DNA from 4 places in the Pseudomonas tussilaginis genome. Region 2 is predicted to be linked to each of the others. Evidence: predicted binding sites of a transcription regulator. Region 2 holds the regulator's gene; each other region holds the start of a gene.

Region 1 (7,452 bases), 530 kb from region 2:
CTGGCTGCTGGCCAGGTAATCTTCAACCGTGAATTCAAGAAACCCTTGGGTGACACCGATAAGCTGTTCAGGCAAGGTAAAAGCGTCAGCCAGAGGGCGAGCGCCGGGGACCATCAGGCACAGCACAACAAAGAAGCCGGGCAGGTGGCAGGTAAGGCGTCGGAAAAATGTCGTTTTCGTGTTCATACGATTAAAAAAAGCAAAGCGCGTGCCGACACTGGGTACGAGGCTCGTAGCGTAAGGTGAAGGAGTTCTGGCATGGCTGGTGTAATGGATTCGGTGAACCAGCGCACACAACTGGTGGGGCAGAATCGTCTGGAGCTGCTGCTGTTTCGTCTCAATGGCGAGCAACTCTACGGGATCAACGTGTTCAAGGTGCGGGAAGTGCTGCAATGTCCGCCTCTGACTGTGTTGCCCAAGTCCAACCCGGTAGTGCGTGGTGTCGCGAATATTCGTGGGGCAACCATCCCGATCCTTGATCTGGCGATGGCGACCGGGATGCCCGGTCTGAGTGAAGATGTGCGCAACAGCTTCGTTATCATTACCGAGTACAACACCAAGACCCAGGGTTTTCTGGTGCACTCGGTGGAGCGCATCGTCAACATGAACTGGGAAGAGATCCATCCGCCACCCAAAGGTACCGGGCGCGATCATTACCTGACGGCGGTGACTCGGGTCGACAACAAGATGGTCGAGATCATCGATGTGGAGAAAATCCTTGCTGAAGTTGCGCCGACTTCCGAGGTCATTTCTGCCGGTGTGGTCGATGCCGAGGTGCAGGACAAGGCGGTGCTACTGCGGGTGCTGACGGTCGACGATTCGTCGGTGGCGCGCAAGCAGGTCAGTCGTTGTCTGCAGACGGTCGGGGTGGAAGTGGTGGCGCTCAATGATGGCCGCCAGGCGCTGGACTACCTGCGCAAGCTGGTCGATGAGGGCAAGCGTCCGGAAGAAGAATTCCTGATGATGATCTCCGATATCGAGATGCCGGAGATGGATGGTTACACCCTGACGGCCGAGATTCGCAGCGACCCGCGCATGCAAAAGTTACACATCATCCTGCATACTTCGTTGTCTGGGGTGTTTAACCAAGCGATGGTCAAGAAGGTCGGCGCGGATGATTTCCTGGCCAAGTTCAAGCCGGATGACCTCGCCCAGCGCGTCGTTGATCGGATCAAGGCCACGCACTAACGGCCAGGGGGTGTACCCCTGGCGGTTCACACGATTTAAGAGGCGGCATCATTGTCTACGGGTAATTTGGATTTCGAACAGTTCCGGGTCTTCCTGGAAAAAGCCTGTGGCATCCTGCTGGGCGAAAATAAGCAGTACCTGGTCTCCAGCCGTCTCAACAAGCTGATGGAGCAGCAGGGCATCAAGTCCCTGACTGAACTGGTGCAGCGTATTCAGAGCCAGCCGCGCAGCGGTTTGCGCGAGCAGGTGGTGGATGCCATGACCACCAACGAAACCTTGTGGTTTCGCGATACTTACCCCTTTGAAGTGCTCAAGAACAAAGTGCTGCCTGAGCAGATCAAGGCCAACCCAGGTCAGCGCCTGCGTATCTGGTCGGCTGCTTGTTCCTCGGGGCAGGAGCCGTACTCGATCTCCATGGCGATTGACGAGTTCGAGCGCAGCAACATCGGCCAGTTGAAAATGGGGGCGCAGATTGTTGCCACTGACCTGTCCGGGACCATGCTCAACAACTGTAAGTCTGGTGAGTACGACAGTCTGGCCATTGCTCGTGGTTTATCCCAGGAGCGCTTGCAGCGTTACTTCGATGTCAAGACGCCGGGGCGCTGGGCGATCAAGGCGCCGATTCGCAGTCGCGTGGAGTTTCGCTCGTTCAACCTGCTCGACAGCTATGCTGCTCTGGGCAAGTTCGACATCGTGTTTTGCCGCAACGTGTTGATCTATTTCTCGGCCCAGGTCAAGAAAGACATCCTGCTGCGTATCCACAGCACCCTCAAGCCTGGCGGCTACCTGTTCCTCGGCGCTTCCGAGGCGCTCAACGGTTTGCCGGATCACTACCAGATGGTTCAGTGCAGCCCGGGGATCATTTACCAGGCCAAGTAGCCTTTGGCAGGAGCGCGATTGCCGCCACCAAATTGCCGCTCTGTCGGCAGGTGGCGGAAAGCCTTTGCCGCTTTTCTGGCATTGCCGCTCACCGCACGCCCTGAAAACCCCGTATTTACGGGGTTTTGTTTTTTGGCATGGCTCTTGCTCTGACTCAGTCAACGAAAAACCTTCGAAGGTTTCCCTGACATGAGCATCAGCTTCGACAAAGCGCTTGGCATTCACGAAAAGGCACTGGGCTTTCGCGCCCAGCGTGCTGAAGTGCTGGCCAACAACATCGCCAACGCCGACACGCCCAACTACAAGGCGCGTGACATGGACTTCGCTTCGGTATTGGCGGCGCAGAGCGAGAAGACCAGCAAGGGCCACTTCTCCCTGGATCGCACCAATGCCCGGCACATCGACGCCGAAGGGGTGAGCATGGGTGATGAAGCCCTGCAGTACCGCACGCCGATGCAGCCTTCGGTCGACCAGAACACCGTCGATGCTCAGCTTGAACAATCGAGCTATGCGGAAAACGCCGTCGGTTTCCAGGCCAGCTTTACGCTGCTCAACAGTAAATTCAAAGGGCTGGTATCGGCCCTGCGCGGAGAGTAAGTCATGTCCCTCGCCAGTGTTTTCAACATTGCCGGTAGCGGCATGAGTGCGCAGACCACGCGTCTGAACACCGTCGCTTCGAACATTGCCAACGCCGAGACCGTCTCATCGAGCATCGATCAGACCTACCGTGCTCGCCATCCGGTGTTCGCCACCACCTTCCAGCAGGCGCAGGGTGGCGTCAGCCAGTCGCTGTTCCAGGATCAGGATGCTGCCGGTCAGGGCGTCCAGGTGCTGGGCGTGGTCGAAGACCAAAGCAACCTTGAGGCACGCTACGAGCCAAATCATCCGGCGGCGAACAAGGACGGCTACGTCTACTACCCGAACGTCAACGTGGTTGAGGAGATGGCGGACATGATCTCTGCCAGTCGCTCGTTCCAAACCAACGCCGAGTTGATGAACACGGCCAAGACCATGATGCAGAAGGTCCTGACCCTGGGTCAGTGATAAAGGACGAAGCCAATGGCAAGTGTTAATGATGCCCCAAGCGGGGTAAACCTGAATGACGTGCTCAAGAAGGCCAATCCGACTTCCGACAATGGTGGCAACAACAAGGCTGGCGGCAACCAGGCGTTGGGCAAAGACGCGTTCCTGCAGATGCTGGTTACCCAGATGCAGAATCAGAACCCGCTTGATCCTCAGGACAACAGTGAGTTCGTTGCCCAGTTGGCGCAGTTCAGCAGCCTGGAAGGCATCACCACGCTCAATGAGACGGTGACGGCGATTTCCGGCAACTTCAAATCGTCCCAGGCGCTGCAGGCGTCATCGCTGGTTGGTCGCTCGGTGATCGTCCAGACCGACAAGGCCATGGTCGACACCACCAAGAGCTTCACCGGTTCCGTGGTAGTGCCGCAGTCGCTGAGTAACGCCACCGTCACCATCACCGACAAGGATGGCAAGGTGGTCAAGACCATCGATATGGGTGAGCAGAAGGCCGGCAATTCCGAGTTCGTCTGGGATGGCACCAATGACGCCGGTGAGAAGGTTGATCCAGGTACCTACACCTTTGCCGCCAAAACCACCATCGAAGGCAAGCAGTTGGATATGTACACCCTGCTGCCCGCCACGGTCAGCAGCGTCACCCTCAGTCAGACCGGCGGCGAGATGATGCTCAATCTCGCTGGCCTGGGCAGCATCGCGCTGTCCAAAGTCCAAACCATCGGTATATAGAGCCGGCTAACGCGGCACAAGGAGTTGAAAGATGTCATTCAATATCGGCCTTAGCGGTCTCTATGCAGCCAACAAACAACTGGACGTGACCGGCAACAACATCGCCAACGTTGCAACCACCGGTTTTAAATCGTCGCGCGCGGAATTCGCCGATGTCTACTCGGCCAACAAGCTCGGCGTCGGCAGTCAGAGCGTGGGTAACGGTGTGCGCCTGGCTTCGGTGTCGCAGCAATTCACCAACGGTGAAATCACCAATACCGGCAACGTGCTGGACATGGGTATCCAGGGGCAGGGCTTCTTTGTGCTGAGCGACAACGGCTCGCTCAGTTACTCCCGTGCCGGTGCCTTCCAGACCGACAAAGACAATTACGTGGTCACCGCCGATGGCCTGCGCCTGCGCGGCTACGGTGTGGATGAGAATGGCAAGATCATCAATGGCGTGCTGACTGATCTTAAGATCGACACCTCGGCGTTGGCGCCAAAGTCCACCACCTCGATCAATCAGGGGATCAACCTCAACTCGTCGGACAAGGTCATCCCGGCAACCACCACTTTCGATCCAAGTGATGACACCACCTGGAACAAGACCTTTGCCACCAAGATCTATGACAGCCAGGGTAACGAGCACGTCATGGATCAGTACTACGTCAAGACCGACACCAATGAGTGGAAGTCGTACACCCTGATCGACGGTCGCAACCCGCTCGATCCGAGCCAGGAGCCGCCGCAGCCGCTGGAAGGGACCATCAACTTCAATCCGGATGGTAGCGTCGACACCATGACGGCGGGCGCTGCAGGTTCGGGCTACGAAGTGGAGAACAAGGTCTTCAAGCTGACCGGCTGGGTGCCTGCCACCATTACCGATCCAAACGCCAAGCCGCCGGTATGGGGCTCCAATGGTTCGGAAGCGAGCGCGGGTGGTATCGCCATCGACATGAACGCGACCACCTCCTATAACACCCCGACCACGCGTCTGTCGCAGAGCCAGGATGGTTACGCTACCGGCATCCTGTCGAGCCTGAGCATCGACTCCAGCGGTGTGATGTTCGCCAGCTTCAGCAACCAGCAGTCGCGCGCGATTGGTCAGGTGGCGATTGCTTCCTTTGCCAACGAGCAGGGCCTGCAGCCTATGGGCGGTACGCGTTGGGCGGAAACCTATTCCTCGGGTATCCCGGGTATTGATGCGCCGAAGACCGGTACTCTGGGTGCCATCGCTTCCAACTCGCTGGAGGCCTCGAACGTCAACTTGACCAACGAGCTGGTCGAGCTGATCAAGGCGCAGAGCAACTATCAGGCAAACGCCAAGACCATCTCTACCCAGAGCACCATCATGCAGACCATCATTCAGATGACCTGATGTGGGTGTGAGGCGATAGCTGTGGACAGGCCCCTTTCTCGAAAGGGGTCTTTCATTTCGGAGGTATCGATCATGTTGCAACGAGTGGCGTTGGCCTTGTTTGCGGTATTGCTGATGGCTCAGGTCAGGGCGGATGCTGCGCCTTGGTATCGTTGGGAGAGCCAGGCCGATGGGCGTCTGGTGTGTGCCCAGTTTTCTCCGGGGGATGGTTGGAAGCGCTTTGCCGGCCCCTTCAATAATGGTGCGTGCCGCGCTTACTGAGCGTTGCCGCTAGCGGCAAGCTGGCGCCGTAATTTCGACGGCGCATCTCCCCGTCGTATTCCCCTGCTGTGCGCAAGCCCTTGTCTGGCGGGGCTTTTGGTCACTTCTGCAAAGTTGGTTTGAAACTTGCTACAAGCACTGCAAAGCAGCGGCGAACGGCAAGTGTTCGCCAGCGCAGGGGAGAAAGACTGTGGACAAGATGCTGTACGTGGCCATGACCGGTGCCAGCCAGAACGCGCTGGCGCAGAAGGCGCATGCCAACAACCTGGCGAACATTTCCACCACCGGTTTTCAGCGTGACCTGGAGCAGGCGCGTTCGATGCCGGTGTTTGGTGACAGCTTTCCGGCGCGTGCGTATGCGATGACCGAGCGCCCGGCGACGGATTTCTCGCCAGGCTCGATGCTGGAAACCGGGCGTGACCTGGACGTAGCCATTGGTGGCGACGGTTTCATCGCCGTGCAAGCGCCTGATGGCAGCGAAGCCTATGTGCGTACCGCGAGCATGAACATCGATGCCCTGGGTGTGCTGCGTGCCGGCAACGGCATGCCGATCATGGGCAACGGCGGGCCGATTGCCGTGCCGCCGGAGCAGAAGATCGAGGTCGGTGAAGACGGCACCATCACGATCCGCGCCATGGGCGAGGGGCCACAGGTGATGGCTGAAGTCGACCGGATCAAGATGGTCAACCCTGACCTCAAGACCATGAGTAAGGGCCTGGACGGCTTGATCCACACCAGCAATGGCCAGCCCGCCGTGGCTGACGCCAACGTCAAACTGGTGTCGGGCTTCCTTGAGGCCAGTAACGTCAACGCTGTCGAGGAAATGACCTCGGTGCTGGCGCTGTCCCGTCAATTCGAACTGCACATCAAAATGATGACCACGGCCAAAGAAGGCGATGAAGCCATGGCTCGGGTTTTGCAGATCGGCTAATTACACAGACGTAGCGCCGTAAAACAGGCGCACGAGGAGAACAGCATGCTTCCGGCTCTTTGGGTGAGTAAAACCGGTCTGTCCGCTCAGGACATGAACCTGACCACCATTTCCAACAACCTGGCCAACGTCTCGACCACCGGCTTCAAACGTGATCGCGCTGAATTCCAGGACCTGCTCTACCAGACCCGCCGCCAGGCCGGTGCCCAGTCGACCCAGGACAGCGAGCTGCCTTCGGGCCTGCAACTGGGTACGGGTGTGCGCATTGTTGGCACTCAGAAGAGCTTCACCGCGGGTAGCCTGCAGACTACTGAAAACCCGCTGGACATGGCGCTCGACGGCCGTGGTTTCTTCCAGATCCTGCAGCCCGATGGCACGGTCTCGTACACCCGCGACGGTACCTTCCACCTGAACTCCGATGGCCAGATCGTCACCGCCAGCGGTTTCGCCCTGGAGCCGGCCATTGTCGTTCCGCCTGAGGCGCAGACCTTTACTGTCGGCCGTGACGGCACCGTGTCGATCACCATCGCTGGCAACCCGGCCGCGCAGGTCATCGGCAACATTCAGACCGCCGACTTCATCAACCCGGCCGGCCTGCAGGCAACGGGTGGCAACCTGTTCCTGGAAACCGCAGCCAGCGGTGCGCCACAGGTGGGCACGCCAGGCCTGAACGGTTTTGGTGTGGTTCAGCAGCAGACCCTGGAAAACTCCAACGTCAGCACCGTGGAAGAGTTGGTCAACATGATCACCACCCAGCGAGCCTATGAAATGAACTCCAAGGTCATTTCCACCGCTGACCAGATGCTCTCGTTCGTTACCCAGAACCTGTAATTGAAGTCTTCGAGGTCGCTTGAACGGCGCCTGTTACACCGTGAGGTCAGAGTCATGAGTCGTTTGTTATCCGTACTTGCCCTGAGTGGGATCAGCGTGCTGGCTGGCTGCGTTTCGCCGCCGCCCAAGCCTAATGATCCGTACTACGCGCCAGTATTGCCGCGTACGCCACTGCCGGCGGCGGCCAACAACGGCTCGATCTACCAGGCCGGGTTTGACCAGAACCTGTACAGCGATC
Region 2 (7,452 bases):
TTACAAGCAAGGCAGACCGATCATTGAGGTAGCCCTGGAGCACACTGACCTGCCGCGCAGCCAGCTGGAAGTGCTGCTCGACCCGGAAAAGCTCACTGCTGGCGGTATCTGATAGCGCCCTGGAGGTTTGTCATGCAGCACTGGAAACGCACCACCGAGATCGCCAACCGGCTGTTCGACCAAGGCGAATTGGTCGATGCCCGCGAGTTGTATCTGCAGGCCCTGGCCCTGGCCCAGGTGTTGTTCGAGCGCTGGCATGACGCCGATGAGGCGGTGGCTGTGTGTGTCATTGCCCATCACAACCTGGCCGACCTGCATTTGCGCTTGAATCAGCCGCAGGAGAGCGCGGAGTACCTCTGCGCTATCCATCAGCGGCTTTTGCAGGCCATGCAGGACCAGCGCCTGGTGCCAGCGCTGCGCGAAGCGGCGCTGCGTCACAGCGGTAAAACCTACACCGAATTGCTCAACTTCATCAGCGAGTACGGCCAGTACCCGCGAACTGAACGCTTGCTCCATAGCCACGACCCGCAACCGGCAGCACTCGCCGTTAAGGAACGCGCCGGGTCTTCAGCACTTCATTACGGAATCCACTGACTATGCCTTATACCTTGCCTGCATTGCCCTACGCCTACGATGCGCTGGAACCGCACATCGACACCCAGACCATGCAGATTCACCACAGCAAGCACCACCAGACTTACATCAATAACCTCAATGCGGCGGTAGAAGGCACGAAGTTTGCCGAGTGGCCGGTGGAAAAACTGGTCGCCAGCGTCAAGCAACTGCCAGACACACTGCGCAATGCGGTGATCAACCAAGGGGGCGGTCACGCTAACCACTCACTGTTCTGGACAGTGATGTCGCCTAAGGGGGGTGGTCAACCTCAAGGTGCAACTGCCAAGGCAATCGAGGAGCAACTGGGAGGTTTCGAGGTCTTCAAGGATGCTTTCACCAAGGCCGCATTGACGCGTTTTGGCAGCGGCTGGGCCTGGCTGAGTGTGACCCCGGAGAAAAAGCTGATAGTAGAAAGCAGTGGCAACCAGGACAGCCCGCTGATGAACCGCAACACGCCGATTCTAGGTCTGGATGTCTGGGAGCATGCGTACTACTTGTTGTACCAGAATCGCCGTCCTGAATACATCAATGCCTTCTACAACGTGATCGACTGGTCCGAAGTCGAGCGCCGTTATCTAGCCGCCCTGGTGTGAGTCATTTCGGTATGCGCACAGATGTGATGTCCGTAAGTGGCGTACGCCTGTTTCGTCTGGCCCTTGGAACCCTGTTGCTGCTGGTGGGCAGTGCCTTGCTGGTGGCGCAGGGTATCGCCTGGCTGGACCTTGAGCCGCGCATGATGCGCGCGCTCGAAGGCGGTGCTCTGTGTGCATTGGGGACCGCGCTGGGCGCGGTGCCGGTGCTGGTGATCCGCAGCATGCCGGTAGCGTTGGCAGATACATTGCTGGGCTTTGGCGCTGGGGTGATGTTGGCGGCGATGGCCTTTTCTTTGATCATGCCCGGCCTGGATGCTGCGCAGGCCATTGGTTTGGATCAGTGGGGCGCAGGCGCGCTAATCAGCTTCGGCGTGTTGTTCGGGGCGTTCTGTCTGTACCTGGTCGATCTCAAGGTATCGGGTGCTTCGCCCGGAGCCTTGGTGGGCCCTGCCCAGCAACCGGTGATTGCGGCGCGGATATGGGTGTTTGTCATTGCCATCATCGCTCACAACATCCCAGAAGGTATGGCCATCGGGGTGTCGGCGGGTGGCGGTATGCCGGATGCCGACAGCTTGGCCATGGGTATTGCCTTGCAGGATGTACCCGAAGGTCTAGTTATTGCACTGGTGTTGGCCGGGGCAGGGATGGCCCGGTTCAAGGCCTTTGCCATTGGTGCAGCGTCTGGATTGGTCGAGCCGGTGGCGGCAGTGATATGTGCCTGGCTGGTGAGCGTAGCGCAGCTGTTGTTGCCGCTGGGCTTGGCCTGTGCGGCCGGAGCAATGTTGCTGGTAGTGACTCAGGAGATCATTCCCGAATCACGTAGCAACGGCCATCATCGTCTGGCGAGCCTGGGGCTGTGCATTGGCTTCTGTTTGATGATGGTGATGGATACGGCGTTGGCGTGAGGGGAAAGCGGGGGGCGGTCATTCGCCTTCGTCAAAGTAGTTGTTGATCAGTTCGACCAGGGCATCGAGCGCTGCGTCTTCATCTTCGCCTTCGGTCTGCAGGTGTACCTGGGTGCCTTTGCCCGCCGCAAGCATCATCACGGCCATGATGCTCTTGCCGTCGATCAGCCGGTCCGGTGCGCGGCCTATACGTACCGTGCAGGGGAAGCGTCCGGCCACGCCAACGAACTTTGCCGCAGCCCGGGCGTGCAGCCCCAGCTTGTTGATGATGGTGATTTCACGAGCGGGCATCGCGGCGGTGGTCCTGTGGGCTAGAGGTCGCGGTGGCGAACCTGGACATTCTTCAAGGATTGCTGCAGCAACTGGCCCACGCGTTCGGTCAGGTAAACCGAACGGTGGTGTCCACCGGTACAGCCAATGGCAATAGTCACATAGGCGCGGTTGCTGGCGGCAAAGCGTGGCAACCATTTGAGCAGGTAGCTGGAGATGTCCTGGAACATGTCTTCGACATCAGGCTGTGCTGCCAGGTAGTCGATGACCGGTTGCTCCAAACCGGAGTGCTCGCGCAGCTCCGGCTTCCAGTAGGGGTTGGGCAGGCAGCGCACATCGAACACCAAGTCGGCGTCTACGGGCATGCCTCGCTTGAAACCGAAGGACTCAACCAGGAACGCGGTGCCAGGCTCCGGTTGGTTTAGCAGGCGTAGCTTGATCGAATCACGCAACTGATACAGGTTCAGGTTGGTGGTATCGATTTTAAGGTCGGCGAGGTCGGCGATCGGCCCCAACAGCTCAGTCTCGTCCTTGATCGCCTCGGCCAGCGAGCGATTGGCGTTGGTCAGCGGGTGGCGCCGACGGGTTTCCGAAAAGCGCTTGAGCAGGGTCTCTTCATCGGCATCCAGGTACAGCACATCACACTGGATATGACGGCCACGGGCTTCCTCAAGCAACTCCGGGAAGCGGCTGAGGTGGCTGGGCAGGTTGCGTGCATCAATTGATACCGCCACTTTGGGCTGCATCAGCTCGGTATTGATCAGGGCGTTCTCGGCCAGCTGCGGCAGCAACCCGGCAGGCAGGTTGTCGATGCAGTAGTAGCCGTTGTCCTCAAGGACCGCGAGAGCGGTACTTTTACCGGAGCCGGAGCGGCCGCTAACGATGATCAAGCGCATATTCAGTGCCCGTTCTGTGCTTCCAGAACGACCTGGTAGAGCGCGTCGTTGCTGGTGGCCGCACGCAGCTTTTCGCGTACGTCCTGGCGGTCGAGCATGCTGGCGATCTGGCGCAGCAGCTCCAGGTGAGCATCGGTGGCAGCTTCGGGGACCAGTAACACGAACAACAGGTCAACCGGAGCACCGTCGATGGCATCGAAGTCTATGGGGGCGTCAAGATGTAACAGCGCGCTGACCGGATCTTTGCAGCCTTTGAGGCGGCAATGGGGAATGGCGATACCGTTGCCAAAGCCGGTGGAGCCCAGTTTTTCACGGGCAATCAGGGCTTCGAACACGTCCTGGGTTTCCAAGTCGGGTACTTCTTTGCCGATCAGGTTGGCGATCTGTTCGAGTGCGCGCTTTTTACTGCCTCCCGGCACGTTCACCAGGGAACGGCCGGGGGTCAGGATAGTTTCAAGTCGGATCATGGATGAGGGGGATCAGCGGGCCGCTGCACCTTGCAGCAGGCTTTGCTGTTTTTCCTTGTGTTTTTTCAGTTGACGATCGAGCTTGTCAGTCAAGGCATCGATCGCTGCATACATGTCTGTGTGTTCGGCATTTGCAACAACTTCGCCGCCGGGAATAAACAGCGTTGCTTCAATCTTCTGCTGCAGCTTCTCGACCTTCATGATTACCGTCACATTGGTAATCTTGTCGAAGTGCCCCTCCAGACGTTTGAGTTTTTGCTCGACGTATTCGCGCAGCGGCTGGGTGACTTCTACATGCTGTCCACTGATATTGACTTGCATACAGCTTCTCCTTTGTTGCCCGTGCATAAGAGGCAGGTGTTGCGCCTGCCACTGAACTGCGATGGCTATCTCAGGGGCTACATCAGTCGCTTGCGCTCACTCGACGGTGCAATGCCGAGAGACTCGCGGTACTTGGCGACGGTGCGACGGGCTACCTGGATGCCTTGTGCCTCCAGTAAACCAGCGATCTTGCTGTCACTCAATGGCTTTTTCTGATTTTCCGCTGCAACCAGTTTTTTGATGATCGCGCGAATCGCTGTGGACGAGCATTCACCGCCTTCGGAGGTGCTGACGTGGCTGGAGAAAAAGTACTTCAGCTCGTAAATGCCGCGTGGGGTATGCATGTACTTTTGCGTGGTGACCCGAGAAATGGTCGACTCGTGCATGCCTACCGCCTCGGCGATGTCATGCAGGACCAGCGGCTTCATTGCTTCGTCGCCGTGATCGAGGAAGCCGCGCTGATGCTCGACGATCTGGGTGGCGACCTTCATCAAGGTTTCGTTGCGGCTCTGCAGGCTCTTGATGAACCAGCGGGCTTCTTGCAACTGATTGCGCATGAAGGTGTTGTCGGCGCTGGTGTCAGCACGGCGGACAAACCCGGCGTATTGCGGATTGACCCGCAGACGCGGCACAGCCTCTTGGTTGAGCTCGACCAGCCAGCGATCGCTGTCCTTGCGTACGATCACGTCAGGCACCACGTACTCGGCTTCGCTTGACTCAATTTGTGAGCCAGGACGTGGGTTGAGGCTCTGAACCAGTTCGATGACCTGGCGCAGTTCATCTTCCTTGAGCTTCATCCGGCGCATTAGCTGGCTGTAATCGCGGCTACCGAGGAGGTCGATGTAATCGCGTACCAGGCGCTGGGCTTCGGCCATCCACGGGGTACTGGCAGACAGTTGGCGCAGTTGCAATAGCAGGCATTCGCTGAGATTGCGTGCGCCGATGCCGGCAGGTTCGAATTGCTGAATGCGGTGCAGTACGGCTTCGACTTCGTCGAGCTCGATGTCCAGCTCGGGGTCAAAGGATTCGCAGACTTCTTCGAGGGTTTCGTCGAGGTAGCCCTGGTTGTTGATGCAGTCGATCAGGGTGACCGCGATCAGCCGATCGGTGTCGGACATCGGCGCCAGGTTAAGTTGCCAGAGCAAGTGGCTTTGCAGGCTTTCGCCCACCGAGGTGCGGGTGGTGAAGTCCCACTCGTCATCGTCGTTGCTGGGCAGGCTGCTGGCGCTGGTCTGGTAGATGTCTTCCCAGGCGGTGTCGACGGGCAGTTCGTTGGGGATGCGCTCGCTCCATTCGCCGTCCTCCAGGTTGTCCACAGTTTGCGTGGTTTCCTGGAAGGTGGTTTCCTGGACTTCGGCGACCGGCTTGCTTTCGGCGTTGTCGGCCATCGGGTCGCTGTTGTCGAAGTCGTCGCCTTCCTCCTGGCGTTCGAGCATCGGGTTCGATTCCAGCGCTTCCTGGATTTCCTGCTGGAGGTCCAGGGTAGAAAGCTGGAGCAGTCGGATAGCCTGTTGCAACTGCGGGGTCATCGTCAGTTGCTGGCCCATTCTTAGGACGAGCGATGGTTTCATGGCAGGGGCTTTACACCTTTTTTGCCGGCGCACATGCGCCATCCACTACAAGGGCACCGAAGCGCCAACTTTAAGCAAATTATATGCCTGAAATTGGAGCGTTTGCCTAGGGCACTGTAACAATAAAGCCGGATTTCACCGGGTCAGCAGCCCATGGCAAGCGCTGTGTCGCCTCGAACTTACAAGCGGAACTCGTGGCCCAGGTACACCTCTTTCACCAGGTCATTGGCCAGGATGGTCTCTGCGTCGCCTTCGGCAATCAGTTGACCATCGTTGACGATGTAGGCGGTTTCGCAGATATCCAGTGTCTCGCGGACGTTGTGGTCGGTGATCAGTACACCGATGCCTTTGGCCTTGAGGTGATGGATGATCTGCTTGATGTCGCCGACCGAAATCGGGTCGACACCGGCAAAGGGTTCATCGAGCAGGATGAATTTCGGTGCGGTAGCCAGGGCGCGAGCGATTTCCACGCGGCGACGTTCGCCACCGGACAGGCTCATGCCGAGGTTGTCGCGAATGTGGCTGATGTGAAATTCCTGCAGCAGGCTTTCCAGCTCTTTGCGTCGGCCATCGCGATCAAGGTCCTTGCGGGTCTCGAGGATCGCCATGATGTTGTCGGCAACCGACAGCTTGCGAAAGATCGACGCTTCCTGGGGCAGGTAGCCGATACCGGCACGGGCGCGGCCGTGCATCGGCTGGTGGCTGACATCCAGGTCGTCGATCAGGACACGGCCCTGATCGGCCTGGACCAGGCCGACGATCATGTAGAAGCAGGTGGTTTTGCCGGCGCCGTTAGGGCCGAGCAAACCGACGATCTGGCCACTGTCGATGGACAGGCTGACGTCGCGTACCACTTGCCGACTCTTGTAGCTCTTGGCCAGGTGCTGGGCTTTGAGGGTCGCCATTTACTCGGCCTTCTTCTTCGGCTGGATCACCATGTCGATCCGTGGGCGAGGCGTTGACACCGATCCGCCGCGACCGGCAGTCGCAACCTGGGATTGGGTGTTGTAAACGATCTTCTCGCCTTCAGTGGTGTTGCCATCGCTGGTTTCCACCTTGGCCTGATCCGTCAACACCACCAGGTTTTTTTGCGACTGGTACTGGATCTGCTTGCCGTAACCTTTCATTTTGTCCGGTTTGTCGGCGCTTTGCTGCTGCTCGAAATAGGCAAGGTTACCGACCGAGGTCACGACGTCGACATCGCCATTGGCGGCGCGAGTAATGGTCACGGTGTTGCCTTTGATCATCATCGAACCCTGGGTGATGATGACGTCGCCGGTGTAGGTGGCGACCCCTTTCTTGTCATCCAGGTGCGCGTTGTCAGCCTGGATACGGATAGGCTGGTCACGGTCGTTCGGCAGGGCCCAGGCGCTCGCGCTTCCCAGTGCTGCGCTCAGGCTGAGCAAAAAGGGGAGGGTTTTAACGAGCCTCATACTGTCCTCTTACGTTGGACAGCAGGTCCATCCTGCCGTCTTTCAAATACGCTTTCATTCCATTGCCCGTAGTAACGCCACCGGCGCCGTCGATTTTAACGGCTTGTTCGGTTTGCGCATATTGCTTCTGCGGGAATACCGTCATGCGGCTGGTGGTAATGATCATGGTGCGGTTCTTTTCATCGGTGCGGGCAACCCGTACCGAGTCAATCAATTCCACTTCGGAGCCATCTGGGTTGACCTCGCCCTTTTCGCTCTGCACGTGCCACGGGTAGGTGGTGCCGCGATACAGTTGCAGGTCTGGCGTGGTCAACAAGGTCACTTCGCTGACCTTGAGGTGTTCGACCTTATCGGCCGTCATCTCGTACTGCATTTTGCCAT
Region 3 (7,452 bases), 670 kb from region 2:
AAATCTGCCGGGTATGGTCCATCCAATGATCGACCATGTGATCACGGGCAGCCAGGGCGATGGCTTCGAACCAGTCATGATCGAAAGCGTGTTCCGGGTCCTTGCCGACGGCGTAGGTCAACTTATCCAGTACAGCGGTGCGAAAAGCGGCCACCTCTGCGTCACGAGCGAGTGGTTCCTGAGACATGCGACGTCCTCGATCAGATTGACGAATGCGGATGGAGATTTCTCAGCCTAGACCGTTCGACGCAGAGCGAAAGCGTAGGTTCGGGAGTTTCTGCGCTAAAGCGCTACCTGATGGCAACGTAACCGGCAAATGGTTGTTCACATTTTGATCAACTCCGGTATGATCGCGCGCCCATATAGAACATCTAAAACCTGAGCCTGATGAAACCGACCCTGATCGCCGCCGCCGAAGTTGACCGCCTGGAGACCTGGCAGAAATACCAAAGCCATATGTGCGGAGGCTGCAACTCGACCTGCTGCACCTTGCCGACGGAAGTGAAAATCAAAGACCTGATCCGCATGGGTGTAGTGGATGAGTTCGAGGTGGGAGAGCCACCGAAGAACATTGCCAAGCGTTTGCAGAAGGACGGCATCATCCAGCGATTCAATCAGAAGTCGGGGATTTTCACCCTGGCGCAGATGAGCAACGACGATTGCCTGTACCTGGATCGCAAGAGCCGCATGTGCACCATTTATGACAAGCGTCCGGACACCTGCCGCAACCACCCGCGGATCGGCCCGCGACCAGGATATTGCGCGTATATCCCCAAGCCTGCAGCGCGCCGCTAAACGCATCGCCGGCAAGACCCGCGCCCACAGCCAGCCTTGCCGGCGATAGGGCCAACACGCTTTCAAACCCTACACAAACAAAAACGCCCCCGGTCTTTCGACCGGGGGCGTTCTCATTCAGCCTGAACTAACTCAGTTCTTGGCTTTCTTGGCAGCGCGGGTACGCTCGCCTTCGTCGAGGATCTTCTTACGCAGACGGATCGACTTAGGAGTGACTTCACACAGCTCGTCGTCCTGGATGAATTCCAGAGCCTGTTCCAGGGTGAAGCGAACAGGTGGAACCAGAGCGATGGTTTCGTCTTTACCCGAAGCACGCATGTTGTCGAGCTTCTTGCCCTTGGTAGGGTTGACGCCCAGGTCGTTGTCACGGCTGTTCAGACCAACGATCTGACCGTTGTAGATCTCCTGACCGTGCTCAACGAACAGCTTGCCGCGAGCCTGCAGGGTTTCCAGCGAGTAGGTCAGTGCCTTGCCGGTTTCTACCGAAACCAGTACGCCGTTCTGACGGCCGGACATGTGGCCAGACTTCATCGGAGCGTAGCGATCGAAGATCGAGGTCAGGATGCCTGCACCGTTGGTCAGGGTCAGGAACTGGTTACGGAAACCGATCAGACCACGGGCTGGGATGTTGTATTCCAGGCGTACACGGCCCTTGCCATCCGGAACCATGTTGGTCAGGTCGCCTTTACGCAGACCCATTTCTTCCATGACCTTGCCCTGCGAATCTTCAGGGATGTCGATAGTGACGTTCTCGAACGGCTCGTTCTTGACGCCGTCGACTTCACGGATGATTACTTCTGGACGACCAACGCCCATTTCGAAGCCTTCGCGACGCATGGTTTCGATCAGTACCGACAGGTGCAGCTCACCACGGCCGGAAACCTTGAACTTGTCAGCCGAGTCGCCTTCTTCAACGCGCAGTGCAACGTTGTACAGCAGCTCTTTGTCCAGACGCTCTTTGATGTTACGGCTGGTGACGAACTTGCCTTCTTTACCGCAGAACGGCGAGTCGTTGACCTGGAAAGTCATCGAAACGGTTGGTTCGTCGACGGTCAGCGGCTTCATCGCCTCAACGGCGTCCGGGGCACACAGGGTGTCGGAGATGAACAGCTCGTCGAAACCGCTGATGCAGACGATGTCGCCAGCCAGGGCTTCTTCAACGTCAACGCGGTGCAGACCGTGGTGACCCATCAGCTTGAGGATACGGCCGTTACGCTTCTTGCCGTCGACATCGATGGCAACAACCGGGGTGTTCGGCTTGACGCGACCACGGGCGATACGGCCAACACCGATAACACCCAGGAAGCTGTTGTAGTCCAGTGCCGAGATTTGCATCTGGAACGGACCGTCACGGTCAACAGCAGGCGCCGGTACGTTGTCGATGATCGACTGGTACAGCGGGGTCATGTCTTCGGCCATTTCGGTGTGGTCCAGACCGGCAATGCCGTTCAGGGCCGAGGCGTAGACGACTTTGAAGTCCAGCTGTTCTTCGGTGGCACCGAGGTTGTCGAACAGATCGAAGATCTGGTCCAGAACCCAGTCAGGACGCGCGCCCGGACGGTCAACCTTGTTGATGACCACGATTGGACGCAGGCCGGCTTCGAAAGCCTTCTTGGTCACGAAACGGGTTTGCGGCATAGGGCCGTCTTGGGCGTCGACCAGCAGCAGCACCGAGTCAACCATCGACATTACACGCTCAACCTCGCCACCGAAGTCGGCGTGGCCGGGGGTGTCGACGATGTTGATGTGGTAGCCGTTCCAGTTGATGGCGGTGTTTTTCGCCAGAATGGTAATACCGCGCTCTTTTTCCTGGTCGTTGGAGTCCATGACGCGCTCGTCGTTGAGCTCGTTACGCTCCAGAGTGCCGGACTGACGCAGGAGTTTGTCGACCAGGGTGGTTTTACCATGGTCAACGTGGGCGATGATGGCGATGTTACGCAGATTTTCGATCACGTGTGTATCTCGATCAGAGGATTCGGGTTGCCGCCCAGTCTAGGCGACGAATATGAATGAATGGCGCTCAACGGGCCCGCAGGTCGGGAGGGCGATGGCGGATGCTCCCGCCATACAACCCCGGCGTTTTATGTCGGACGATAAACGCGCACATTGGCATGTCCCTCACTGAGCAAATGATGGGCATGCAGGCGACTCATCACACCCTTGTCGCAATACAGCAGGTACTGACGCGTAGCGTCCAGCTCCTTGAAGCGACTGTTCAGGGCGTAGAACGGCAAGGCCTTGACCTCGATGCCGTCCAGTTCCAGGGGCTGGTCTTCCTGGGCATCAGGGTGACGAATATCAATCACCACCTGCCCGGCCAACGCCTGGCTGACTTCTTCGATCTGGATATCCTGGCCGAGTTCATCGATCACATTGTCGATGGACACCAGGCGAGCACGCTCCAGGGCGCGCTCGAGCACAGCCATGTCGAACTGCTTCTCTTCATGGTCAACGCGATGACGCTTGGCACAGGTGGTCGGGTTCACCGAGATCACGCCGCAGTACTCAGGCATGTGCTTGGCGAACTCGGCGGTACCGATCTGGTTGGCCTGGTCGATGATGTCCTGCTTGTGGCTGGCCAGCAACGGACGCAGTACCAGCTTCTCGGTGGCCGAGTCGATCACTGCCAGGTTCGGCAGGGTCTGGCTGGAAACCTGGGAGATCGCCTCGCCGGTCACCAGTGCATCAATTTCAAGGCGGTCAGCAATATTGGTCGCAGCGCGTAGCATCATGCGCTTGAGGGTCACGCCCATGTAGCTGTTGTCGACCTTGCCGAGAATCTCGCCGACCACTTCTTCGAACGGCACGCTGACGAACAGCACACGCTGGCTGCTGCCGTATTTTTTCCACAGGAAGTGGGCGACTTCCATCACCCCCAACTCGTGGGCACGGCCGCCCAGGTTAAAGAAGCAGAAGTGCGTCATCAGACCGCGGCGCATCATCTGGTAGGCCGCGACGGTGGAGTCGAAACCACCCGACATCAGCACCAGAGTCTGCTCCAGCGTGCCCAGTGGGTAGCCACCGATGCCTTTATGCTGGTTGTGAATCACGTACAGGCGCTTGTCACGAACCTCGATGCGTACCTCAACCTCCGGGGTGCGCAGGTCGATCCCGGCGGCGCCGCACTGCTGGCGCAGCTGGCTGCCGACATAACGGTCGACGTCCATCGAGGTAAAGTCGTGGTGGCCGCCGCGCTTGCAACGCACGGCAAAGCGCTTACCGGCCAGCAGGTGGCCGAAGTGGGTCTTGCACTTGGCGACGATATCGTCGAAGTCGCCCAGCGGGTATTCGTCGACCTGCAGGAAGTGGGCGATGCCCGGCATGCAGGTCAGACGCTCGATCATCTCGCGCAGGACTTTCTCGTCCTCGATGCGGGTGACCACCTCGAGGTTGTCCCAGACACCATCAACCGCGAGCGCAGGATCGAGGTCCTTGAGCACGGTACGGATGTTGCGGCCCAGTTGACGGATGAAGCGCTTGCGAACCGGGCGGCTCTTGATGGTGATCTCTGGGAAGACTTTTACGATTAGTTTCATTGAAAACAGCGCGCGCAATGCCGACTAAAAAAGTGGGGCGCGGATTATAGCGGAAATTGCTCAAGGTTTAACCAATTAATCTACAGAAGGTTTGACGCGCACCAAAATGAGGCATCAAGCCTGATTTACGCCTCTTATGAGTGCAGGAATGCCGTAGATTTTCCGCCAAACGGGGCTGGAATGCGTAGAAATCGGGCAAGACATCCAAACCGGGGCACTGGCATGCAATTTGCTCCCTTGTGAGGCAGGTTGCCTTGGCCGACTATTCGCGCCCGGCATCACCCAAATTCAAGGGCTGCACAGGCACGCTCTACCCCACCCCGGAGGACACTATGTCGAAGTCGGTTCAACTCATCAAAGATCATGACGTTAAATGGATTGATCTGCGCTTCACGGACACCAAAGGCATTCAACATCACGTGACCATGCCGTCGCGTGATGCCCTGGATGAAGACTTCTTCGAAGCCGGCAAGATGTTCGACGGTTCCTCCATCGCTGGCTGGAAAGGCATTGAAGCTTCCGACATGATCCTGATGCCGGACGACTCCTCCGCCGTACTGGACCCGTTCACCGAAGAACCGACCCTGATCCTGGTCTGCGACATCATCGAACCTTCGACCATGCAAGGCTATGACCGCGACCCACGCGCCATCGCCCGCCGCGCCGAAGAGTACCTGAAGACCACCGGCATCGGTGACACCGTGTTCGTCGGCCCAGAGCCTGAGTTCTTCATCTTCGACGAAGTGAAGTTCAAGTCCGACATCTCCGGCTCGATGTTCAAGATCTACTCCGAGCAAGGCTCGTGGATGTCCGACCAGGACGTAGAAGGCGGTAACAAAGGCCACCGTCCTGGCGTCAAAGGCGGCTACTTCCCAGTTCCGCCGTTCGACCACGACCACGAAATCCGTACTGCCATGTGCAACGCCATGGAAGAAATGGGCCTGGTCATCGAAGTTCACCACCACGAAGTGGCGACTGCCGGCCAGAACGAAATCGGCGTGCAGTTCAACACCCTGGTGAAGAAGGCTGACGAAGTTCAGACCCTCAAGTACTGCGTACACAACGTTGCCGACGCCTACGGCCGCACCGCGACCTTCATGCCTAAGCCACTGTACGGCGACAACGGCTCGGGCATGCACGTGCACATGTCCATCTCCAAAGAAGGCAAGAACACCTTCTCCGGCGAAGGCTATGCTGGCCTGTCCGACACTGCCCTGTACTTCATCGGCGGTATCATCAAGCACGGTAAGGCGCTGAACGGCTTCACCAACCCGGCTACCAACTCCTACAAGCGTCTGGTACCAGGCTTCGAAGCACCCGTAATGCTGGCCTACTCGGCCCGTAACCGTTCGGCCTCGATCCGTATCCCTTACGTTTCCAGCCCGAAAGCCCGCCGTATCGAAGCGCGCTTCCCGGACCCAGCGGCCAACCCATACCTGTGCTTCGCTGCACTGATGATGGCCGGTCTGGACGGCATCCAGAACAAGATCCACCCAGGCGACGCCGCCGACAAGAACCTGTACGACCTGCCGCCTGAAGAGGCGAAAGAGATCCCTCAGGTGTGCGGCAGCCTCAAAGAAGCCCTGGAAGAGCTGGACAAGGGCCGTGCGTTCCTGACCAAGGGCGGCGTGTTCTCCGATGACTTCATCGATGCCTACATCGCCCTGAAGAGCGAAGAAGAAATCAAGGTCCGTACCTTTGTACACCCACTGGAATACGAGCTGTACTACAGCTGCTAATTCAGTGACGCCTGCGCAAGCGGCGTAACGCGACAGACAGAGGCCTCCTTCGGGAGGCCTTTTGTTTTTCTGCCCTTCTACGGGCCGGCGAGGCCTTTCTGGTCCGCGTCACCGCCCATTTGCGCTTCGCAATGTAATTCTTACCCTATGCTCTATATTGGTGCGCACCCCAGCATACAGCTGAGCAAATCAACCCATTTTGGTTCAAGCAAACGGCCAGATCAGGGCTTTATAGCCATAACTGGCGCAAAATCAGGTCTTTATCCGGCAGATCCGCTTCTTTTCGGAGCCTTGGTTTGTTTTTTGCATTTTCTTGTTACCAGCAGACAACCAGCGCCCGCGACCCTGGCACAACCGGGGTCGTCATGAGCCAAAAGAGGTCACCGACGCCCCATGACCATCAGCGATGCCCTGCACCGACTGCTACTGGACAACCTGACTACCGCTACCATCTTGCTCAATGCCGAGTTGCGCCTTGAGTACATGAACCCGGCCGCGGAAATGCTCTTGGCCATCAGCGGCCAGCGCAGCCATGGGCAATTCATCAGCGAACTGTTCACCGAATCACCTGAAGCGCTCAATTCCCTGCGCCAGGCGGTGGTACACGCCCACCCATTCACCAAGCGCGAAGCGCAACTGACCTCACTGACCGGCCAGACCCAGACCGTCGACTATGCGGTAACGCCGATCCTCAGTGGCGGGCGGACCTTGTTACTGCTCGAAGTGCACCCACGCGACCGCTTGCTGCGCATCACCAAGGAAGAGGCCCAGCTGTCCAAACAGGAAACCACCAAGCTGCTGGTGCGTGGCCTGGCCCACGAAATCAAGAACCCACTGGGCGGTATTCGCGGCGCGGCCCAACTGCTGTCCCGGGAACTGCCCGAGGAAGGCCTCAAGGATTACACCAATGTGATCATTGAAGAGGCTGACCGCCTGCGCAACCTGGTCGATCGCATGCTGGGTTCGAACAAATTGCCGTCGCTGGCGATGACCAATATCCATGAAGTACTCGAACGGGTCTGTAGCCTGGTCGAGGCTGAAAGCCAAGGCGGCATCACCCTGGTGCGCGATTACGACCCGAGCCTGCCGGACGTGCTGATCGACCGCGAGCAGATGATCCAGGCCGTACTCAATATCGTGCGCAACGCCATGCAGGCCATCAGCGGCCAAAACGAACTGCGCCTGGGGCGTATCAGCTTGCGCACACGAGCCATGCGCCAGTTCACCATTGGCCACACTCGCCATCGCCTGGTGGCCAAGGTCGAGATCATCGACAACGGCCCCGGCATTCCTGCCGAGCTGCAGGAAACCATCTTCTATCCCATGGTCAGCGGTCGCCCCGACGGTACCGGGCTGGGCCTGGCCATTACCCAGAACATCAT
Region 4 (7,452 bases), 2.7 Mb from region 2:
GTAAACACCGCCGCCTCCCAGTTCAAGCAGGATTGGCGCAGGCGCTCACCGAGGTTCTGGTAGAGGTACAGTAGGCTGGCTTCGTCACCCAGGCGCTCGCCATAGGGCGGGTTACAGATCACCAGGCCTTTCTGGTTCTGGTCAGGGCGCGGCTCGAAACTGCCCACTTCACCCTGATAGATTTTCACCCAGTCGCTCAAGCCCGCACGCTCGACGTTATTGCGACCCGGCTGAATCAGCCGTGGATCGGCCTCGTAACCTCGAATCCACAACGGCGGACGGGCAAGGCCGGCCTGCGCGCGCGCCTGCGCCTCATCATGCAGCTTGCGCCACAGCGCTGGCACGTGGCCCAGCCAGGCGCTGAAACCCCAGCGTTCACGCTTGAGGTTGGGAGCGATGTCGGCGGCAATCATTGCCGCTTCGACCAGGAAGGTCCCGACACCACACATCGGGTCAGCCAGAGCCCCGCCTTCGGCGGCAATGCGCGGCCAGCCGGCACGAATCAGCACCGCGGCGGCCAGGTTTTCCTTGAGCGGCGCAGCGCCCTGCTGCAAGCGATAGCCGCGCTGGTGCAGGCTGTGACCAGAGAGGTCCAGGGACAGGATCGCTTCGCCACGATCCAGGCGCAGGTGGACGCGCAAGTCCGGGTTGAGCTTGTCTACAGAGGGACGCTCGCCATCACGGGTACGCAGCTTGTCGACAATGGCGTCCTTGACCTTCAGGGCACCAAAATGGGTGTTGTCGATACCCGAGCCATGACCGCTGAATTCAACGGCCAGCGAACCACTGGCCTCCAGGTGATCCTGCCATTCGACCTCGTTCACGCCATCATAGAGGTCATCGGCGTTCTTCATGTTGAAGCGTTTGAGCACCAGTAGCACGCGGTTGCCAAGACGCGACCACAGGCACAGCCGATAGGCTGTTTCCATGTCGGCCGAGCCGCGAATCGCCGAGGTGTGTTCACGCACCTCTTCAAGGCCCAGGCCGCGGGCCTCTTCGGCGAGCAGGCCTTCAAGGCCTTTGGGGCAGGTTAGGTAGAGTTCGAAACGGTCCGACATGAGGTATCCAGTGCCTTGAGCAATAAGTGGAGGGCAAGCGCATTGCCCTGCCGATGTTTAATCGAACGCCTTTCCAGCGAGCGTTCGAATGGCACCCAATGGGTGCCGGGCCACCCAGGCGATCAGACGTATGCCAGGGGCAGAAATGTCTTTGATCGCTGGGCAGAATGAAAATTTCACGATTAACAGGGTGAAAAATGCCCCTTCGTCGTATTGACTGCCTTGTTACAAATTATCACTCAGCACTGGCCAAGTGACTTCAACGCTGGTCAAACCCTGATCATAGCGGGCTTTGCGTCAAACCCTGCTCTGACGCATTTATTTACTTATCCTGTGACCCTCAGAAAGGTTACGCCCTTATGACAAAACGATCATTCACACTGTGTCGCGTATTGGTTAGAACTCATCTCAGGTTGTCACCGCAATGGGGCAACACTTTCGCTCGCGACGCCGGCAGCGAGCGCAAACCGGCAGAACGATTCTGCCCGGCCTCCTAGAGGCCGACGGGACATTACAGTCAACAAGTGAGGGCAACACCCTATGAGAAGACTTAAGCGTGATCCGTTGGAACGAGCATTTTCACGTGGCTACCAATATGGGGTCACCGGCAAATCCCGCGAGCTTTGCCCCTTTACTCTACCGTCTGTACGTCAGGCATGGATCAATGGCTGGCGCGAAGGACGCGGCGACAACTGGGACGGTATGACCGGCACTGCGGGTATTCATAGACTCAACGAACTTCACGCCGTTGGCTGAGCGAGGATTTAACTTCGATTAACCATGCGCGCCCCATCCGGGCGGCGGGCTACGGCCCAGGGGCCCCTTCAAGGGGCCCTTTTTTATGCCCGCGATTCAGCGCGGCATAGCGGCAATAGCGTCCACAGCCTCGCGAATCAGCGCCGGGCCCTTGTAGATGAACCCCGAATAGATTTGCACCAGGCTGGCACCGGCCGCAATTTTTTGCGCGGCGTGCTTGCCCTCGGTGATGCCACCGGCGGCAATGATCGGCAACTTACCCCCCAGCTCGCCAGACAGCACCTTGACGATGTGGGTGCTCTTCTCCAGGACCGGCGCGCCCGACAAGCCACCGGCTTCATCGCCATGGGGGAGACCTTCTACCCCTTCGCGACCCAGCGTGGTGTTGGTCGCGATCACCGCGTCCATACCCGACTCGATCAATGCAGCCGCTACCAGTGCGGTTTCTTCATCGCTCATGTCCGGTGCGATCTTGATTGCCAGCGGTACGTGCTTGCCATGCTGCACCGCCAGTTGCCCACGGCGTTCGGCCAGGGCGTCGAGCAATTGCTTAAGCGAATCGCCGAACTGCAGGCTACGCAGGCCCGGGGTGTTGGGCGAGCTGACGTTGACGGTGATGTAGCTGGCCTGGTTATAGACCTTGTCCAGGCAAATCAGGTAATCGTCCACCGCGCGCTCGACCGGGGTGTCGAAGTTCTTGCCGATGTTGATGCCGAGGATGCCGCGGTATTTCGCCGCCTGCACCCGCGTAAGCAAGTGATCAACACCCAGGTTGTTGAAGCCCATGCGGTTGATGATCGCTTCAGCTTGCGGCAGGCGAAACAGGCGTGGCTTGGGATTGCCCGGCTGCGGACGCGGCGTGACGGTGCCGATCTCGACAAAGCCGAACCCCAGCTGGGCAAAACCATCAATGGCCGCACCGTTCTTGTCCAGGCCGGCCGCCAGACCCACGGGGTTGGCGAACTCCAGGCCCATGACGGTGACTGGCAACGAGGCCGGGGCCTTGGTCAACAGGCCGTTCAGACCCAGGCGGCCACCGGCGCCGATCAGGTCCAGGGACAGGTCGTGGGAAGTCTCCGGGGAGAGCTTGAACAGCAGCTGGCGGGCCAGGGTATACATGGGCGGGCTTAGCTCGACGTGAGTGAGGGGGCGATTATATAGGTGGCATCGTCCGGGGGACAGCGCCGCCTTGGCATATGCGTTGCTTTGTTGTGTCTAGACACCGGCCGCGCGAGCGGCCCGGCCTGACCTTCGATACAGGCGCGACACTGTGACTAACGACATTCCCTTCTCTCCTCTGGCCTGGGTCAACGGCAGCGATGCGCCGGAAAAGCACAGCCTGGACATCGGTTTCATGGCCCTGAGCGACTGCGCCTCGGTGGTGGTTGCCGCGACCCAAGGCTTTGCCCAGCCCTACGGCCTGAGCCTGAACCTCAAACGCCAGAGCTCCTGGGCCGGCTTGCGCGACAAACTGGTCAACGGCGAACTGGACGCCGCCCATAGCCTGTACGGGTTGATCTATGCCGTGCACCTGGGCATTGGCGGCACCCGTGCCACTGACATGGCGGTGCTGATGGGCCTGAACCAGAACGCCCAAGGCATCCATCTGTCGGCGGCGCTACAGCGTCAAGGCGTGACCCGTCCCGAGGCGCTGGAGCGCTATGTGCACCAAAGCAGGACAAAACTGACCTTTGCCCAGACCTTTCCGACGGGCACTCACGCCATGTGGTTGTACTACTGGCTCGCCAGCCAAGGCATCCACCCCTTGCATGACGTCAACAGCGTGGTGGTGCCGCCCGCACAAATGCTCGCTCACCTGCAGGCCGGGCGCATCGACGGTTTTTGTGTCGGCGAACCCTGGTCTGCGGATGCCGTCGCGCAGGGCCATGGCTTCACACTCGCCACCAGCCAATCGGTCTGGCCTGATCATCCGGAGAAAGTCCTGGGTTGCACCCGCGTCTTTGTCGAACAGTACCCCAATACGGCCAGGGCGTTGATCAAGGCGATCCTGGCCGCCAGCCGATTCATCGAGCAGAGCCCGGAAAACCGTCGCAGCACAGCCCAGTTGCTCAGCGGCAATGCCTACCTTGATGCGCCCTTGAGTAGCATCGAACCACGCCTGCTCGGCGACTACCACGACGGCCTGGGTAATCACTGGCACGACCCTCACGGCTTGCGCCTGCACGACCAGGGCCGGGCCAACCTGCCCTACCTGTCCGACGGCATGTGGTTCATGACCCAGTTCCGCCGCTGGGGCCTGCTGCGTGAAGATCCCGATTACCTGACAGTAGCGCGCCAGGTGCAGCAACTGGCGCTGTACCGCGACGCTGCAAGCGCCATCGGCGTGCCGTGCGACGCACAGATCATGCGCCGCAGCCAGCTGATTGATGGCTGCTATTGGGATGGCAGCGACCCTGCAGGCTACGCCCACAGTTTTGCCTTGCACGCGCTGGCCGAAACGCCTGCTGCCCACGCCCATCGCTGACAAGGGGACGCCATTATGCTGCGAATCCTGTTGATCGACGATACCGCAAAGAAGGTCGGACGCTTGAAGTGCGCACTGGTTGAAGCGGGTTTTGAGGTTATTGATGAGTCAGGGCTGACCATCGACCTGCCGACACGCGTTGAAACGGTGCGCCCGGATGTGGTTCTGATTGATACCGAATCACCGGGCCGTGACGTCATGGAGCAAGTGATCCTGGTCAGCCGTGACCGCCCGCGCCCCATTGTCATGTTTACCGATGAGCATGACCCGACAGTGATGCGCCAGGCGATCCAGGCGGGGGTCAGCGCTTATATCGTTGAAGGCATTCATGCCGCCCGACTGCAGCCGATCCTCGATGTGGCGATGGTCCGTTTCGAGAGCGACCAGGCGCTCAAGGCGCAACTGCAGGCCCGTGATCAGCAATTGGCCGAGCGAAAACGCATCGAGCTGGCCAAGGGGCTGTTGATGAAAATGAAGGACTGTAATGAAGAGCAGGCTTATACGCTGATGCGTCGCCAGGCCATGAGCAAGCAACAGAAATTGGTGCAGGTGGCTGAGCAGATCATTGCTATGAGTGATTTGCTTGGGTAGGGCTTGTCGGTGCGTTTTTGTTGTGTTTGAGATCGAGCGCCGCCCGCGCGGCGCTCGATCTCAAACACAACAAAAATCTATCGGCATTCCCCAACACATCCCTAGGCTCTGTATGAAAAGTTTTGAGACGAAGGTCAGGCAAGGCGAAAACAGCCGAGGAGGCGGAGTTTACGGGTTGTAAATGAGCATTCCGAGGCTGTTTTCAACGCAGCATCACCGAGTATCAAGGCTTTTCGTACAGTGCCTAACGCACTCTGGCCCACATCTTGCTCAACCTATCGCACTGGTAGCCAACGGCGGTTGCCCCTTCACGACAAAGACGTCGCATCCCCCTCGCCACAGCGGGTCGGGAGGCGGCGTCTTTTTCGTTTCTGCCCCTTGAGGGCGCGACCTGCAGTGCAATGTTCAACGAGGTGTTCGATGAATACGAGTTTCTGGAAGTCCGGGCATATCCCCACGCTGTTCGCTGCCTTTTTGTATTTCGACCTCAGCTTCATGGTCTGGTACCTGCTCGGCCCAATGGCGGTACAGATCGCGGCCGATCTGCACCTGACCACCCAGCAACGCGGGCTGATGGTCGCCACGCCGATCCTGGCCGGCGCCATCCTGCGGTTTGTCATGGGCATCCTGGTCGATCGCCTGTCCCCGAAAACCGCCGGCCTGATTGGCCAGGTGATCGTCATCATCGCTCTGTTCTGCGCCTGGAACCTGGGCATACACAGTTATGAGCAGGCACTGCTGCTCGGCGTCTTCCTCGGCGTCGCCGGCGCCTCCTTTGCTGTCTCCCTGCCACTGGCCTCGCAGTGGTACCCGGCCCAGCACCAAGGCAAGGCCATGGGCATTGCTGGCGCTGGCAACTCCGGTACGGTGTTCGCCGCGCTGCTGGCACCGGTGCTGGCTGCCAGTTTTGGCTGGAACTCTGTCTTCGGCTTCGCCGTGATTCCGCTGCTCCTGACCCTGGCACTGTTCGCCCTGCTGGCGCGCAATGCCCCGCAACGGCCCAAACCCAAGGCCATGGCTGATTACCTCAAGGCCCTGGGTGACCGCGACAGTTGGTGGTTCATGTTTTTCTACAGCGTCACCTTTGGCGGCTTTATCGGGCTGGCCAGCGCCCTGCCCGGCTACTTTAACGACCAGTACGGCCTGAGCCCGGTCACGGCCGGCTATTACACTGCCGCCTGCGTCTTCGCGGGCAGCCTGATGCGCCCCTTGGGTGGCGCGCTGGCTGATCGCTTTGGCGGCATCCGTACCTTGCTGGCGATGTACACCGTGGCGGCCATTTGTATTGCCGCTGTCGGTTTCAACCTGCCAAGCTCGGTGGCCGCCTTGGCCTTATTCGTCAGCGCCATGCTCGGGCTTGGTGCAGGCAATGGCGCAGTGTTCCAACTGGTGCCGCAACGCTTCCGCCAGGAGATCGGGGTGATGACCGGATTGATCGGCATGGCTGGCGGTATCGGTGGGTTCCTGCTCGCCGCAGGCCTAGGCGCTATCAAGCAGCACAGTGGTGATTACCAATTAGGGCTGTGGCTGTTCGCCAGCCTTGGCGTACTGGCCTGGTTCGGCCTGCATGGGGTCAAACAACGCTGGCGCACCACCTGGGGCTCAGCTGCAGTAACTGCAGCACGCGTCTGAGACCCGATCATGAGCCTGCAACTAAGTTTCGCCCACGCCAGCGCTACCGGGCCACGAGAGGAGAACCAGGACGCATTGCGCCTGGTCACGCCGAACCCGGAACTGGCCGCCAGTAAAGGCTACCTATTTGCCTTGGCCGACGGCGTCAGCCAGTGCGCCGATGGCGGCCTGGCGGCACGGGCGAGCCTGCAAGCACTGGCCCTGGACTATTACGCCACACCGCCAACCTGGGGTGTGGCCCAGGCTCTGGACCGCCTGCTGCTGGCGCAAAACCGCTGGCTGCGTGTCAACGGCGGCGGGCAGCCGTTACTGACCACCTTGAGCGCCCTGGTACTCCGTGGCCGACGCTTCACCTTGGCGCATGTCGGCGACTGCCGGATCTATCGCTGGGCCGCCGGGCAACTGCAACGCATCAGCGAAGATCATGTATGGGATCAACCGGGCATGCAGCATGTGCTCAAGCGCGCGCTGGGTCTTGATCAGCACCTGCAGGTTGACTACCTGGAAGGCGACCTGCGGGCCGGCGAGTGTTTTGTCCTGTTGAGCGATGGTGTCTGGGCCAGCCTGAGTGAATCGCAGATCAGGGCAGTATTGCGCGAACAGATTGACCTGCAGGATGCGGCGCAGACCCTGGTCAGCTCCGCCCATCTCAGCGGCAGCCAGGACAACGCCAGTGCATTGCTGGTGCGCATCGATCGGCTGGGCACAAACAACCTCGGCGACTCCCTGGCGCAACTGCAGCAATGGCCGTTGCCGACAGCCCTGCGCAACGGTCAAGTGATCGATGGCTGGACCGTTGACTCCCAGCTCAGCCACAGCCGCCAGTCACTGCTTTACCGCGTCCATGACAACCAGCAGCAAGCCTGGCTACTGAAAACCCTGCCGGAACAACGCACGGATGAACCCGGGGCACTGCAATGCCTACTGCTC

What was found. The regulator sigma-54, encoded in region 2, starts transcription at its own class of promoters, with help from an activator protein. The targets are predictions, from matches to a motif close to ANTGGCATNNANNTTGCTNT.
Region 1: a site for sigma-54 is predicted at 5,566-5,585, ahead of CX511_RS18795 (flagellar basal body rod protein FlgF). Genes of this name have one in related genera too.
Region 3: a site for sigma-54 is predicted at 4,548-4,567, ahead of glnA (glutamate--ammonia ligase). Genes of this name have one in related genera too.
Region 4: a site for sigma-54 is predicted at 3,003-3,022, ahead of CX511_RS08655 (CmpA/NrtA family ABC transporter substrate-binding protein). Genes of this name have one in related genera too.

What each region holds. Positions count from the first base shown of each region.
Region 1 is NZ_CP088149.1:4,225,568-4,233,019, reverse strand. It holds gene flgA (flagellar basal body P-ring formation chaperone FlgA) at 1-186, opposite strand, end outside; gene CX511_RS18830 (chemotaxis protein CheV) at 259-1,188, shown strand; gene cheR (protein-glutamate O-methyltransferase CheR) at 1,240-2,067, shown strand; gene flgB (flagellar basal body rod protein FlgB) at 2,257-2,664, shown strand; gene flgC (flagellar basal body rod protein FlgC) at 2,668-3,111, shown strand; gene flgD (flagellar hook assembly protein FlgD) at 3,127-3,834, shown strand; gene flgE (flagellar hook protein FlgE) at 3,866-5,191, shown strand; gene CX511_RS18800 (hypothetical protein) at 5,264-5,452, shown strand; gene CX511_RS18795 (flagellar basal body rod protein FlgF) at 5,643-6,383, shown strand; gene flgG (flagellar basal-body rod protein FlgG) at 6,429-7,214, shown strand; gene flgH (flagellar basal body L-ring protein FlgH) at 7,269-7,452, shown strand, end outside.
Region 2 is NZ_CP088149.1:4,751,035-4,758,486, reverse strand. It holds gene CX511_RS21340 (class II fumarate hydratase) at 1-112, shown strand, start outside; gene CX511_RS21335 (DUF2753 family protein) at 133-594, shown strand; gene CX511_RS21330 (superoxide dismutase) at 597-1,208, shown strand; gene CX511_RS21325 (ZIP family metal transporter) at 1,220-2,113, shown strand; gene CX511_RS21320 (HPr family phosphocarrier protein) at 2,132-2,404, opposite strand; gene rapZ (RNase adapter RapZ) at 2,425-3,279, opposite strand; gene ptsN (PTS IIA-like nitrogen regulatory protein PtsN) at 3,282-3,746, opposite strand; gene hpf (ribosome hibernation-promoting factor, HPF/YfiA family) at 3,759-4,067, opposite strand; gene CX511_RS21300 (RNA polymerase factor sigma-54) at 4,145-5,638, opposite strand; gene lptB (LPS export ABC transporter ATP-binding protein) at 5,818-6,543, opposite strand; gene lptA (lipopolysaccharide transport periplasmic protein LptA) at 6,544-7,071, opposite strand; gene lptC (LPS export ABC transporter periplasmic protein LptC) at 7,058-7,452, opposite strand, start outside.
Region 3 is NZ_CP088149.1:5,424,085-5,431,536, forward strand. It holds gene CX511_RS24425 (glycogen/starch/alpha-glucan phosphorylase) at 1-187, opposite strand, end outside; gene CX511_RS24430 (YkgJ family cysteine cluster protein) at 388-795, shown strand; gene typA (translational GTPase TypA) at 928-2,748, opposite strand; gene thiI (tRNA uracil 4-sulfurtransferase ThiI) at 2,877-4,331, opposite strand; gene glnA (glutamate--ammonia ligase) at 4,664-6,070, shown strand; gene glnL (nitrogen regulation protein NR(II)) at 6,464-7,452, shown strand, end outside.
Region 4 is NZ_CP088149.1:1,857,903-1,865,354, reverse strand. It holds gene rlmKL (bifunctional 23S rRNA (guanine(2069)-N(7))-methyltransferase RlmK/23S rRNA (guanine(2445)-N(2))-methyltransferase RlmL) at 1-1,058, opposite strand, end outside; gene rmf (ribosome modulation factor) at 1,599-1,814, shown strand; gene CX511_RS08660 (quinone-dependent dihydroorotate dehydrogenase) at 1,911-2,933, opposite strand; gene CX511_RS08655 (CmpA/NrtA family ABC transporter substrate-binding protein) at 3,085-4,299, shown strand; gene CX511_RS08650 (ANTAR domain-containing response regulator) at 4,315-4,890, shown strand; gene CX511_RS08645 (nitrate/nitrite transporter) at 5,311-6,522, shown strand; gene CX511_RS08640 (bifunctional protein-serine/threonine kinase/phosphatase) at 6,532-7,452, shown strand, end outside.